Regions from separate parts of the Oceanobacillus sp. FSL K6-3682 genome, predicted to be linked through region 2. Evidence: a T-box and tRNA genes for the amino acid it is inferred to sense, from the RefSeq annotation. Region 2 holds a T-box; the other regions hold tRNA genes.
The links. A T-box is a leader RNA that pairs with one kind of tRNA and senses whether it is charged. The one in region 2 lies ahead of leuS (leucine--tRNA ligase), so its partner is inferred to be a tRNA-Leu.
Positions count from the first base shown of each region.

Region 1 (4,401 bases), 2.2 Mb from region 2:
AGAAACAAAAAAAAGGATATTAGAACAAGGTTTAGGCTTGTTTTCCTCCTATGGTTATGAGGAGACATCTCTTAAAGATATAGCCAAAAATGTAAAAATTAAACCTCCTTCTATTTATGCTTATTTTGAAAGTAAACAAGCTCTTTTCGAACAAATTGTAAATTTTGTGATTGAAGATTATTTAAGTTTTATCAAAGAACAATCCTACGTTATTAAGGATTTTCCATTGAAAAAAAAATTATATTATATTTTAGTTGAGCTGAATAAATACTATTATATGAATGAGAAAGGTCTCTTTCTAAAAAGATATGGAATTTACCCTCCGGAAAATTTTAAAGATCTTATAACAGCTAAAAACAAAGAAGTAGAACAAGCAATTCGAAACCTTGTTTTTTCTATCTTAAGAAATGATAAAACGGATAACTTAATAGACGAAGAAGCAGTAGTGACTTCATTTACCACTTTATTGGACGGTATGCTTTTCTATATGATGAGTTCTCCTTATGAAGGTTATGAACATAGATTAAACACCATATGGTCTGTTTTTTGGAACGGTATTCATGCTAATGCAAAGGAAAATAAATAATTCAAGAAAGGAAATATAACTAAGATGAAAAGTAACCAGATTTTCGTTGAGAGCGAATTTGCCCCGCTAAAAAGAGTAGTTTTAGCACAATCACAATTTTCTTTACCAGCTAGAATCAATAAAGAAACTGAGCAATTTCTGACTGAAGACTCGTTAAAAGCATTAGAAGGTGCTGAAGGAAAAGATATTGCAGATGCTTTCCCAGCTTTACAAAATAAGTGGGAAGTCGAAAAAGAAAATTTTGAGAAAATACTTCAAAAATATAAAGTTGAAATTTTACGTCCTAGACTGCTTACCAAAGAAGAAAAAGTAGAAGGAAAGGAAGATGGCTACAGTAATTTCTTTGCAAGAGACCCTTTCTTTGTTATTGGACAAATGATTATTGAGGGAAGTATGAAACTTGGTCATAGAAAAAAAGAAGTAATGCCTATAAGACATATTCTGGAACAAGAATCTGAAAAAAATAAGTGCCTTTATCTGTCAGTACCGCAAGCAGATCGATCAGGTGATTTTTTTAATATGAAAGGTCCTTTTCTTGAAGGTGGTGATGTATTAGTTCTAAACAAAGAAATTTTCGTTGGTACATCAGGACTTGCCTCTAATCATGAAGGCATAGTTTGGTTAAGAAATTTCTTATCAAATTTCGGATACACGGTTACCGAAGTACCGCTTCATCCTAAGATATTGCATTTAGACTGCGCTTTAAGCTTAGTCAAAGATGGTTTAATGATAGTTTGCGAAGAAGCGTTTCTCGAAGATATCCCGGAAACTCTAAAAAATTGGGATAAAATATCTGTTTCTTTGGAGGATGCGCAAAAATTAATAACAAATGGTTTACCTATAAATGAAGATGTATACGTAACGGACATGGAATTTCAATCCATTGGTGAGCAATTAACCAAAAAAGGGGTAACGGTTGAGTATACTGATTACCGTATTTCCAGAAGTTTCGGCGGTTCTTTCCGCTGTACAACCCAACCTTTATTACGGTTCAATGAGTAAATTTAGATTTATACTAAAACATTTACGTTTTACAGTTATCTAAAAAACTAAATAATTATTTTATCAACATATTCTACACTTCTTAATTTTTCGAGAAGTGTTTTTTTATTGTTTGAATTCTTTCTCTTCCCCAACATATATTTTAGTGCCCATAAAATGAGTGCATAAAAAAATATCAAAGGTCTAAAACCCTTGATATGAATGATTTATACATATGATGCGGTCAAGAGGATTTGAACCTCCACGGGTTATTCACCCACCAGGCCCTCAACCTGGCGCGTCTGCCATTCCGCCATGACCGCATAGAATATAAATGGTGCGGATGAAGGGAGTCGAACCCCCACGTCCTTAACGGACACTGGAGCCTGATTCCAGCGCGTCTGCCAATTCCGCCACATCCGCAAAAAATAAAATGGTGAGCCATGAAGGATTCGAACCTTCGACCCTCTGATTAAAAGTCAGATGCTCTACCGACTGAGCTAATGGCTCCTATGTTAAATGGAGTATTGCTTTATTTAGTGCTTCTCATTTTGGCAGACCCCTGCATCTGCAAGCCCTCCCTTTGAAGTATATGCTTCGGGGTTACTCGAAGCTTATTCGGTGGAAGCTTTGCTCGTTGCTCTACCGACTGAGCTAATGGCTCCTAAATAAAATACTGCTTTTGAAATAAAAAAATACTATTAACGTGAATAGTATTAGCATGTACTCCTTCTAAAAATAAAAATGGCTGGGCCACTAGGATTCGAACCTAGGGTACACGGGATCAAAACCCGATGCCTTACCGCTTGGCTATGGCCCAACTATAATGGCGGTCCGGACGGGACTCGAACCCGCGACCTCCTGCGTGACAGGCAGGCATTCTAACCAACTGAACTACCGGACCAACTATTTATTTTAATTTTTTAGAAAGATGACCCGTACGGGATTCGAACCCGTGTTACCGCCGTGAAAGGGCGGTGTCTTAACCGCTTGACCAACGGGCCATTATGAAAATTTAAATGGCGGAGAAGGAGGGATTTGAACCCTCGCGCCGCTTACACGACCTACACCCTTAGCAGGGGCGCCTCTTCAGCCACTTGAGTACTTCTCCATTAAAGGCTCCACAGGTAGGATTCGAACCTACGACCGATCGGTTAACAGCCGATTGCTCTACCACTGAGCTACTGTGGAATGTAAAAGTATACAGTCACTTGCTATGTAATATCTTAATTACGCAACAACAAGAAATATCATACAATATATCCTGTTTTTTGTCAACAAAAACTTTAAAAGCTTTTCTTTGCCTAGAAAGTTAACCAAAACTCTGTGCAATTCGACAATGTCTGAAGGCAGGTTATTCTCAAGAAAGAAGACTGTCATTTCGTATCAGCTTCATTAATTTATCATGGAAAATATTATTCGTCAATACTTATTTCAAAAAAATTTAAACCAGCTTCAATTTTCCTCTGCATTTGCCGCATCGATACCTGGACACATCCACTTTTCTTACTCTTTTATAAACAGCTTTACATTTTTGACACTCATATATATAGCGGTAACGTTTCTGTTCAGAAGGCAGTTGTTTACAGTGACGGGGAGAACCTGTTTTTGCAAGCAATTCTCTGAAATCCCTATCGCGGTGCCCATAGCCCTTTCCTTCAATATGCAGATGATAATGACAAAGTTCATGTTTAATAATACCGTAAAGTTCTTCCTTTTCAAATTCCAAGACATATTTAGGATTTAATTCAATGATCCGTCTGCTCGGAATATATCTTCCACCAGTAGTCCGTAAACGGGCATTAAACTGGACTTTATCAATGAACGGCTTATTAAAATAAGTCTCTGACAACTGGTTTACCAGCTCATACAATTCCTTATCTGAAATGGGACTCATCATATATTTCATCTCCTGAAAAATAAAATCACACTTTATTCTGCAGAATTTTTCTCTGCCTTATCGCAAATTCAAAAACTTACTTCCTATATATCATTGATTATACCCTTTTAGCAGTCTCCCCTAAAAAGCGAGCCTGCTCACTCATTAATAAACAGAAATATTTTTAAGAACATCTATTCTATTATAATATGATTTATATCAAAATTCAATTCTCATTTAGTTTATCTAATTGAGAATAAATAGAATCTTTCATTTAGAAACTTATTTCTTAACAAAAGAATATAAAACTTTTCTTTTGTTTGTTAATAGATACGTTTTTCACTGCCAACACAGAACTCAATTATACTATTAATAAAAATTCATATAAATAACACAGAATATTAATAGCAATCTACTAGTTATTATGTTATTATAATAATTGTATTTAATATATACTTAGGAGGGAAACTATTTATGAGTGAAAAAAGAAAAATGACCACTGCATTTGGTGCTCCTGTTCCAAATGATGATGATTCCAAAACGGCCGGTAAACGTGGTCCATTATTAATGGAAGACTTTTGGTTCCTTGAAAAACTTGCACACTTTGATCGTGAAGTAATTCCTGAACGTCGTATGCACGCAAAAGGATCTGGTGCTTATGGAACATTAACAATTACAAACGACATTACAAAATATACAAAAGCAAAAATCTTCTCTGAAGTTGGTAAGAAAACAGATATGTTCATCCGTTTCTCCACAGTAGCTGGTGAGCGTGGTGCAGCTGATGCTGAGCGTGATATCCGCGGAACAGCTATGAAATTCTATACAGAAGAAGGTAATTGGGATTTAGTTGGTAACAACACCCCTGTATTCTTTATGAGAGATCCTAAACGTTTCCCGGACTTAAACCATGTTGTAAAACGTGATCCAAAAACAAACATGAAAAATGCTGATG
Region 1 is NZ_CP150263.1:1,066,046-1,070,446, reverse strand. Features, by position in the region: gene MHH51_RS05505 (TetR/AcrR family transcriptional regulator) at 1-586, shown strand, start outside; gene MHH51_RS05500 (arginine deiminase family protein) at 611-1,588, shown strand; tRNA gene MHH51_RS05495 (tRNA-Leu) at 1,807-1,890, opposite strand; tRNA gene MHH51_RS05490 (tRNA-Leu) at 1,903-1,990, opposite strand; tRNA gene MHH51_RS05485 (tRNA-Lys) at 2,002-2,077, opposite strand; tRNA gene MHH51_RS05480 (tRNA-Gln) at 2,313-2,387, opposite strand; tRNA gene MHH51_RS05475 (tRNA-Asp) at 2,395-2,471, opposite strand; tRNA gene MHH51_RS05470 (tRNA-Glu) at 2,500-2,571, opposite strand; tRNA gene MHH51_RS05465 (tRNA-Ser) at 2,588-2,678, opposite strand; tRNA gene MHH51_RS05460 (tRNA-Asn) at 2,687-2,758, opposite strand; gene MHH51_RS05455 (SprT family protein) at 3,012-3,464, opposite strand; gene MHH51_RS05450 (catalase) at 3,921-4,401, shown strand, end outside.
Region 1: it encodes a tRNA-Leu, which carries the amino acid that the T-box ahead of leuS (leucine--tRNA ligase) is inferred to sense. The anticodon was not compared.

Region 2 (4,401 bases):
TCAATAGATGGAGAGATTCCTTTATAAGATTCAATCATCTGTATTCCTCCAATTAATTTATAATGATTAAAGTATATCAGAGGAAATATTTTCTGGAAAGAAGTCTGAAAAACAGATGATTTTCAGCTGTTTATGGAAAGGGTAATCATTTATATTTACACCATTTTAAAACGATTTTTTAAGTTATAGGCATATATTCTAAACCGCTTATTTCTTATGAATAATAAGTTTGAATGTATATTTATTTCTGTATAACCTCTACAGATACGAATATTTTTATGGTAGAATAAATAAGCTGGTTACATAACGATAGTGATAAATAAATAGATAAATGCTATCTTGGTTTATTCCATTCGTAATCTTGGAGATGGGGAAACCGGCAGTTGTTTCAGTTATTACTGGGACAAGTAATTGTATAAATCGGTCTAATCTATCAATGATTAAAATATTATTCAAACAGGCGAACATTTAAAGTAAAAGTATTTCTTTGAAAATGAACTTTTGGCCTGTCAGAGAGAAAACTGATTTATCGGTAAAAAATGGGGTTGTACTTTCATGTTAATTCAAATTGTCATAGGAATTTTATTTTTTATTGGTGTTTATATACTGATTAGTGATGAACAAAAATGGCTGCGCGTAACAACGTACAGTTATATTATTTTGTTAACGATTATTTTTGCAATTGGGTATATTACGGAGTTAAGCAGTTTGCAGAACTCTGAACTATTCGATATTTCTGCACTGCAACAATGGGTTTACGTATTCGGATACTTGTATTCAGTTCCACTGATGATTGTATCGGCTTATATTTGGATTCCCTATCCGAAGAAATATAAAACACTGCGGAGCCGCGTTCTCATGATTGCACTTATTATATTTATTATCATGACAACCGGACATTTCTTAAATTTATTCTTCCGATTATTATTTTTAGGGATTGCTTAATAATCAAAAGAAACGCCTGATTCAGGAGCGTTTCTTTTTTTCGATAGCGATTAAAAATGGAGCCTGATTTTGTTGATTAATAAATTTGTATTGGAGTACTTGATACTCTTTTTGATTTAATTGCGAAGTGTAAGAAAGAACAGCTTCTTTTTCTTCCAATCCGCCGGAGTGTCCGTAATATATAACTAAGATAATCAGACCTTTTGTTTTTAGCTTTTCCAATATAGCTTCTATAGCTGCAAGAGTAGAATGGGGCTTTGTAATAATAGATTTATCACTTTTTGGTAAATAACCAAGGTTGAAAATAGCTCCGCCGAAAATGTTTTCTTTAATATATTCAGGAATCTTTTCATGGCTGTCTTGAATTAAAGATACATTATGACAGTTATTTTCTTGAAGCTTTTCTTGTGTTTTTTGAATAGCCTGCTCTTGAATATCGAATCCATAAACCTTGCCTGCAGATCCAACTGTCTGACTTAAAAACAATGTATCATGACCGTTTCCACAAGTGGCATCAATTGCTATATCTCCTTCTTTAAGACTTTCTCTTAATAGGGTATGTGCGTAGGTTAAAATATTTAATAGCATGTAGCTGTCTCCTTATGTACTTTTCTGACTCAAGTGTTCAAAATATCATCATTTATCACAGTGTAGTTGACTATATGACCTCTGCTCCCAAAATGGAAAGAAAGCAAAAATTTTAAGCGGAAACCAAGCATTCAGTAACGCTCCAACTTGGTTCGGTCTTAAATGATGAAGTTTTCTTTTTATTATAACAAAGTAAAGCAGGTTCATGCTTATTAGTTATATAAGGAAAAATAAATAAGTTTATCCAAATTTCTTCAATATACTGTTTCCAAATACATAAAATTGTGTATACTAAAGGTAAGATAAATTTTTATCAACTTGACATGGTATGTTTATTTCATTATAATTCCAATATCATAAAATTAAAGACAGTGAAAAAGGATCAGTAATAGGTTGTATCAGTTCCAGAGAAGCAGTGGGTGGTGAAAACTGCTACTGATAAACATATGAACTCACCTTTTTAGTTTGCAGTAATGAAAATAAAGTAGTTACTGTCGTTTCATCAACGTTACTGATGTCAAGCGAGCGCTGATGCGCTAATTTGGGTGGTACCGCGGGAATAATCACAGCTTCTCGTCCCTTCATAGGGATGAGTGGCTTTTTTTATACCTAATTTTAGGGGTGTTAGGTTATAGATACCAGTGTCGTGTGTGATTGAACGATGCAACAGTCATGAAAGAAAGGAAGGATTACAATGAGCTTTCAACATTTGGAAATCGAGAAAAAATGGCAAAAATATTGGGATGAAAATAAAACATTCAAAACAAATACATTTTCCAATAAAGAAAAATTTTATGCACTTGATATGTTTCCTTATCCGTCCGGTCAAGGGTTACACGTTGGACACCCGGAAGGATATACAGCTACAGATATTTTAGCCAGAATGAAAAGAATGCAGGGTTATGAAGTCATGCACCCGATGGGCTGGGATGCATTCGGGCTTCCGGCTGAACAATATGCAATTGATACTGGAAACAGTCCTAAGGAGTTTACAGAAGCGAATATTCAAACCTTTAAGAGACAGATTAAAGAGTTAGGTTTTTCCTATGATTGGGATAGAGAAGTTAATACAACAGATCCTGATTATTACAAATGGACACAATGGATTTTCAAAAAGCTTTATGAAAATGATCTTGCTTATATGGATGAAGTGGCTGTAAACTGGTGTCCGGCTCTTGGAACCGTCCTTGCAAATGAAGAAGTAATTGACGGTAAAAGTGAACGAGGAGGGCATCCGGTAGTCCGTAAACCGATGAAACAGTGGATGCTTAAAATAACTGCGTATGCAGATCGCCTGCTTTCTGATTTGGAAGATCTGGATTGGCCGGAAAGCCTGAAAGAAATGCAACGTAACTGGATCGGGCGTTCAGAAGGTGCTGAGGTAACATTTTCTATTGAAGGGCATGATGAAACCTTTACTGTATTTACGACACGTCCAGATACATTATTCGGAGCAACATATGCAGTAATGGCTCCTGAACATCCATTTATTAAAAAGATTACAACGGCTGACCAAAAAGAAGCTGTGGAAAATTATTTGCATGAAGTACAAACAAAATCTGATTTAGAGCGTACAGACCTTGCTAAAGATAAAACAGGTGTATTTACTGGTGCCTATGCTGTAAATCCTGCTAACGGTGAGAAAATGCCGATATGGGTAGCAGATTATGTATTGATGAGTTATGGCAGTGGAGCAATTATGGCTGTACCTGCACATGATGAGCGTGATTATGAATTTGCCAAAGTTTTTGAACTTCCAATTAAAGAGGTTGTTGCTGGCGGAAATATAGAAGAAGAAGCTTATACCGGAGATGGCTCTCACGTAAATTCAGAGTTCTTGGATGGTCTGGGTAAAGACGAAGCTATTTCAAAAATGATTGATTGGCTGGAGAAAAATGAAAAAGGTACAAAGAAAATTACGTATCGTTTGCGTGATTGGCTTTTCGCTAGACAGCGTTATTGGGGTGAACCTATTCCAATTATTCATTGGGAAGATGGCAGTATGACAGCAGTGCCGGATGAGGAACTTCCTCTGGAACTTCCTGAAATGACAGAGATTAAACCATCAGGAACTGGTGAATCTCCACTTGCTACGAATGAAGAATGGGTGAATGTAGTAGATTCCGAAACGGGGATGAAGGGCAGAAGAGAAACAAATACAATGCCGCAATGGGCTGGCAGCTGCTGGTACTTCCTTCGTTATGTTGATCCGCATAATAAAGAACAGCTTGCTGATCCCAAAGCATTGGAAGAATGGCTTCCGATTGATATTTATATCGGTGGTGCAGAACATGCTGTACTTCACCTTCTATATGCACGTTTTTGGCATAAATTCCTTTATGATATCGGCGTTGTCTCTACAAAAGAACCTTTCCAGAAATTGTTTAACCAAGGGATGATTCTTGGAGAAGGTAATGAGAAGATGAGTAAATCAAAGGGGAATGTAGTTAATCCGGATGATATAATTACTTCTCATGGTGCAGATACATTAAGGTTGTATGAAATGTTCATGGGACCATTAGATGCATCTGTTGCCTGGTCAACAAATGGTTTAGACGGCTCCCGCCGTTTCCTGGACCGTGTCTGGAGACTGTATATTAATGACGATAACTCGTTAACAGATAAAATTACAGATGATGCCGCAACAGAGCTGGATAAGGTTTATCATGAAACGGTGAAGAAGGTAACAGAAGACTTTGAGAACCTTCACTTTAATACAGGAATTTCTCAAATGATGGTATTTGTTAATGAATGCTATAAAGCAGATTCGATTCCAAAAAATTATGCAGAAGGGTTTGTGAAGCTTCTTTCTCCGGTTGCACCACATATGTGTGAAGAGATTTGGCAAAAGCTTGGCAACGAAGAATC
Region 2 is NZ_CP150263.1:3,265,323-3,269,723, reverse strand. Features, by position in the region: gene MHH51_RS16250 (gamma carbonic anhydrase family protein) at 1-38, opposite strand, end outside; gene MHH51_RS16245 (hypothetical protein) at 556-945, shown strand; gene MHH51_RS16240 (class I SAM-dependent methyltransferase) at 967-1,533, opposite strand; T-box leader at 1,896-2,117, shown strand; gene leuS (leucine--tRNA ligase) at 2,228-4,401, shown strand, end outside.

Region 3 (4,401 bases), 1.7 Mb from region 2:
AACCGAAGCCCCAGTAAACGGCGGCCGTAACTATAACGGTCCTAAGGTAGCGAAATTCCTTGTCGGGTAAGTTCCGACCCGCACGAAAGGTGCAACGACTTGGGCACTGTCTCAACGAGAGACCCGGTGAAATTATACTATGCGTGAAGATGCGCATTACCCGCGACAGGACGGAAAGACCCCGTGGAGCTTTACTGTAGCCTGATATGGAATGTTTGTGCAGTTTGTACAGGATAGGTGGGAGCCTTTGAAGCGTGAGCGCCAGCTTACGTGGAGGCACCCGTGGGATACCACCCTAACTGTATGACCATTCTAACCCAGGACCGTAATCCGGTTCGGAGACAGTGTCAGGCGGGCAGTTTGACTGGGGCGGTCGCCTCCTAAAAGGTAACGGAGGCGCCCAAAGGTTCCCTCAGAATGGTTGGAAATCATTCGTAGAGTGTAAAGGCAGAAGGGAGCTTGACTGCGAGACCTACAAGTCGAGCAGGGACGAAAGTCGGGCTTAGTGATCCGGTGGTTCCGCATGGAAGGGCCATCGCTCAACGGATAAAAGCTACCCCGGGGATAACAGGCTTATCTCCCCCAAGAGTTCACATCGACGGGGAGGTTTGGCACCTCGATGTCGGCTCATCGCATCCTGGGGCTGTAGTCGGTCCCAAGGGTTGGGCTGTTCGCCCATTAAAGCGGTACGCGAGCTGGGTTCAGAACGTCGTGAGACAGTTCGGTCCCTATCCGTCGTGGGCGTTGGAAGTTTGAGAGGAGCTGTCCTTAGTACGAGAGGACCGGGATGGACACACCGCTGGTGTACCAGTTGTTCCGCCAGGAGCATAGCTGGGTAGCTACGTGTGGAAAGGATAAGTGCTGAAAGCATCTAAGCATGAAGCCCCCCTCAAGATGAAACTTCCCATCACTTCAAGTGAGTAAAATCCCTCAGAGACGATGAGGTTGATAGGTCCGAGGTGGAAGCGTGGCGACACGTGCAGCTGACGGATACTAATCGATTGAGGACTTATCTAAGTTTTTTGATGTCACGTTACTCTTATTTAGTTTTCAGGGTGCAAATTTAAAAAAAGTGTTGCATTTTTATTCTGAAGTGCATATAATATAACTTGTCCTTGTTTTTAAGGAAACATCTTCAAGTTACATATTGTATTGTCTGGTGGCGATAGCGAAGAGGTCACACCTGTTCCCATGCCGAACACAGAAGTTAAGTTCTTCAGCGCCAATGGTAGTTGGGGGCTTCCCCCTGCGAGAGTAGGACGTTGCCAGGCTTTAAATCCGGAGGATTAGCTCAGCTGGGAGAGCACCTGCCTTACAAGCAGGGGGTCGCAGGTTCGAGCCCTGCATCCTCCACCATTATGCCGGCCTAGCTCAACTGGTAGAGCAACTGACTTGTAATCAGTAGGTTGGGGGTTCAAGTCCTCTGGCCGGCACCATTTTCCTTTTAAGGAGCCATTAGCTCAGTCGGTAGAGCATCTGACTTTTAATCAGAGGGTCGAAGGTTCGAATCCTTCATGGCTCACCATTTGCGGGTGTGGCGGAATTGGCAGACGCGCTAGACTTAGGATCTAGTGCCTTCGGGCGTGGGGGTTCAAGTCCCTCCACCCGCACCATTAATTAAATAAAGGCAATACGCGGAAGTAGTTCAGTGGTAGAACATCACCTTGCCAAGGTGGGGGTCGCGGGTTCGAATCCCGTCTTCCGCTCCAAATATTGCCGGGGTGGCGGAACTGGCAGACGCACAGGACTTAAAATCCTGCGGTAAGTGATTACCGTACCGGTTCGATTCCGGTCCTCGGCACCATAAGCGCCCGTAGCTCAATTGGATAGAGCGTTTGACTACGGATCAAGAGGTTAGGGGTTCGACTCCTCTCGGGCGCGCCATCGGGAAGTAGCTCAGCTTGGTAGAGCACTTGGTTTGGGACCAAGGGGTCGCAGGTTCGAATCCTGTCTTCCCGACCATTACATGAATATAACATGGGGCCTTAGCTCAGCTGGGAGAGCGCCTGCCTTGCACGCAGGAGGTCAGCGGTTCGATCCCGCTAGGCTCCACTCAATAACTTTTAAATAAGTTGTTGACAATGGTTTTGAAACATGATATATTGATTTGGTCGCCGTTTTTAAAAGCGACAAAGAAATTGCTCTTTGAAAACTGAACAAAACAACCAGTACGAAAGAAGAAAAACACCTCGTTTTTCTTGAATATTTAAGTCAGAAGTTGACTTCTGAAAGCTAAAGAAACAAACACTTTTATGGAGAGTTTGATCTTGGCTCAGGACGAACGCTGGCGGCGTGCCTAATACATGCAAGTCGAGCGCGGGAAGCGGACAGAACTCTTCGGAGGGACGTTCGTGGAACGAGCGGCGGACGGGTGAGTAACACGTAGGCAACCTGCCTGTAAGACTGGGATAACTCGCGGAAACGCGAGCTAATACCGGATAATACTTATCATCTCCTGATGGTAAGTTGAAAGGCGGCTTTTGCTGTCACTTACAGATGGGCCTGCGGCGCATTAGCTAGTTGGTGAGGTAATGGCTCACCAAGGCGACGATGCGTAGCCGACCTGAGAGGGTGATCGGCCACACTGGGACTGAGACACGGCCCAGACTCCTACGGGAGGCAGCAGTAGGGAATCTTCCGCAATGGACGAAAGTCTGACGGAGCAACGCCGCGTGAGTGATGAAGGTTTTCGGATCGTAAAACTCTGTTGTCGGGGAAGAACAAGTATGATAGTAACTGATCGTACCTTGACGGTACCCGACCAGAAAGCCACGGCTAACTACGTGCCAGCAGCCGCGGTAATACGTAGGTGGCAAGCGTTGTCCGGAATTATTGGGCGTAAAGCGCTCGCAGGCGGTTCTTTAAGTCTGATGTGAAATCTTGCGGCTCAACCGTAAACGTGCATTGGAAACTGGAGGACTTGAGTGCAGAAGAGGAGAGTGGAATTCCACGTGTAGCGGTGAAATGCGTAGAGATGTGGAGGAACACCAGTGGCGAAGGCGACTCTCTGGTCTGTAACTGACGCTGAGGAGCGAAAGCGTGGGGAGCGAACAGGATTAGATACCCTGGTAGTCCACGCCGTAAACGATGAGTGCTAGGTGTTAGGGGGTTTCCGCCCCTTAGTGCTGAAGTTAACGCATTAAGCACTCCGCCTGGGGAGTACGGCCGCAAGGCTGAAACTCAAAAGAATTGACGGGGACCCGCACAAGCGGTGGAGCATGTGGTTTAATTCGAAGCAACGCGAAGAACCTTACCAGGTCTTGACATCCTTTGACCGCTCTGGAGACAGAGTTTTCCCTTCGGGGACAAAGTGACAGGTGGTGCATGGTTGTCGTCAGCTCGTGTCGTGAGATGTTGGGTTAAGTCCCGCAACGAGCGCAACCCTTGATCTTAGTTGCCAGCATTTAGTTGGGCACTCTAAGGTGACTGCCGGTGACAAACCGGAGGAAGGTGGGGATGACGTCAAATCATCATGCCCCTTATGACCTGGGCTACACACGTGCTACAATGGACGGAACAAAGGGAAGCAAGCCCGCGAGGTCAAGCAAATCCCATAAAACCGTTCTCAGTTCGGATTGTAGGCTGCAACTCGCCTACATGAAGCCGGAATCGCTAGTAATCGCGGATCAGCATGCCGCGGTGAATACGTTCCCGGGTCTTGTACACACCGCCCGTCACACCACGAGAGTTCGTAACACCCGAAGTCGGTGAGGTAACCTTTTTGGAGCCAGCCGCCGAAGGTGGGACGAATGATTGGGGTGAAGTCGTAACAAGGTAGCCGTATCGGAAGGTGCGGCTGGATCACCTCCTTTCTAAGGATATATAACGGAATTTTGTACTTGGTTGTTTGGTTCAGTTTTGAGAGAGCAATCTCTCTTTTTGTACCTTGAAAACTAAATAAGAGTAACAACGACATCAAACTTTAGAAATAAGGCAAAAAAGCTATTGATATAGCAACACAACTGATTACGAAGTAATCAGCAAACTTATTCCAAAACTTTAGTTAAGTGAATAAGGGCGCACGGTGGATGCCTTGGCACTAGGAGCCGATGAAGGACGGGACTAACACCGATATGCCTCGGGGAGTTGTAAGTAAACTTTGATCCGGGGATTTCCGAATGGGGGAACCCACTGTTCGTAATGGGACAGGACATCTATCTGAATACATAGGGTAGATGAGGCAGACCCGGGGAACTGAAACATCTCAGTACCTGGAGGAAGAGAAAGAAAAATCGATTTCCTGAGTAGCGGCGAGCGAAACGGAAAGAGCCCAAACCAAGAAGCTTGCTTCTTGGGGTTGTAGGACACTCCATTGGAGTTACAAAGAAATTCTTTAAACGAATCGACTTGGAAAGGTCAGCCGAAGAAGGTAACAGCCCTGTAGTTGAAAAGGAATTTCCT
Region 3 is NZ_CP150263.1:101,913-106,313, forward strand. Features, by position in the region: rRNA gene MHH51_RS00495 (23S ribosomal RNA) at 1-1,017, shown strand, start outside; rRNA gene rrf (5S ribosomal RNA) at 1,156-1,271, shown strand; tRNA gene MHH51_RS00505 (tRNA-Val) at 1,281-1,356, shown strand; tRNA gene MHH51_RS00510 (tRNA-Thr) at 1,361-1,436, shown strand; tRNA gene MHH51_RS00515 (tRNA-Lys) at 1,450-1,525, shown strand; tRNA gene MHH51_RS00520 (tRNA-Leu) at 1,529-1,613, shown strand; tRNA gene MHH51_RS00525 (tRNA-Gly) at 1,635-1,709, shown strand; tRNA gene MHH51_RS00530 (tRNA-Leu) at 1,716-1,804, shown strand; tRNA gene MHH51_RS00535 (tRNA-Arg) at 1,808-1,884, shown strand; tRNA gene MHH51_RS00540 (tRNA-Pro) at 1,886-1,962, shown strand; tRNA gene MHH51_RS00545 (tRNA-Ala) at 1,980-2,052, shown strand; rRNA gene MHH51_RS00550 (16S ribosomal RNA) at 2,250-3,812, shown strand; rRNA gene MHH51_RS00555 (23S ribosomal RNA) at 4,002-4,401, shown strand, end outside.
Region 3: it encodes a tRNA-Leu, which carries the amino acid that the T-box ahead of leuS (leucine--tRNA ligase) is inferred to sense. The anticodon was not compared.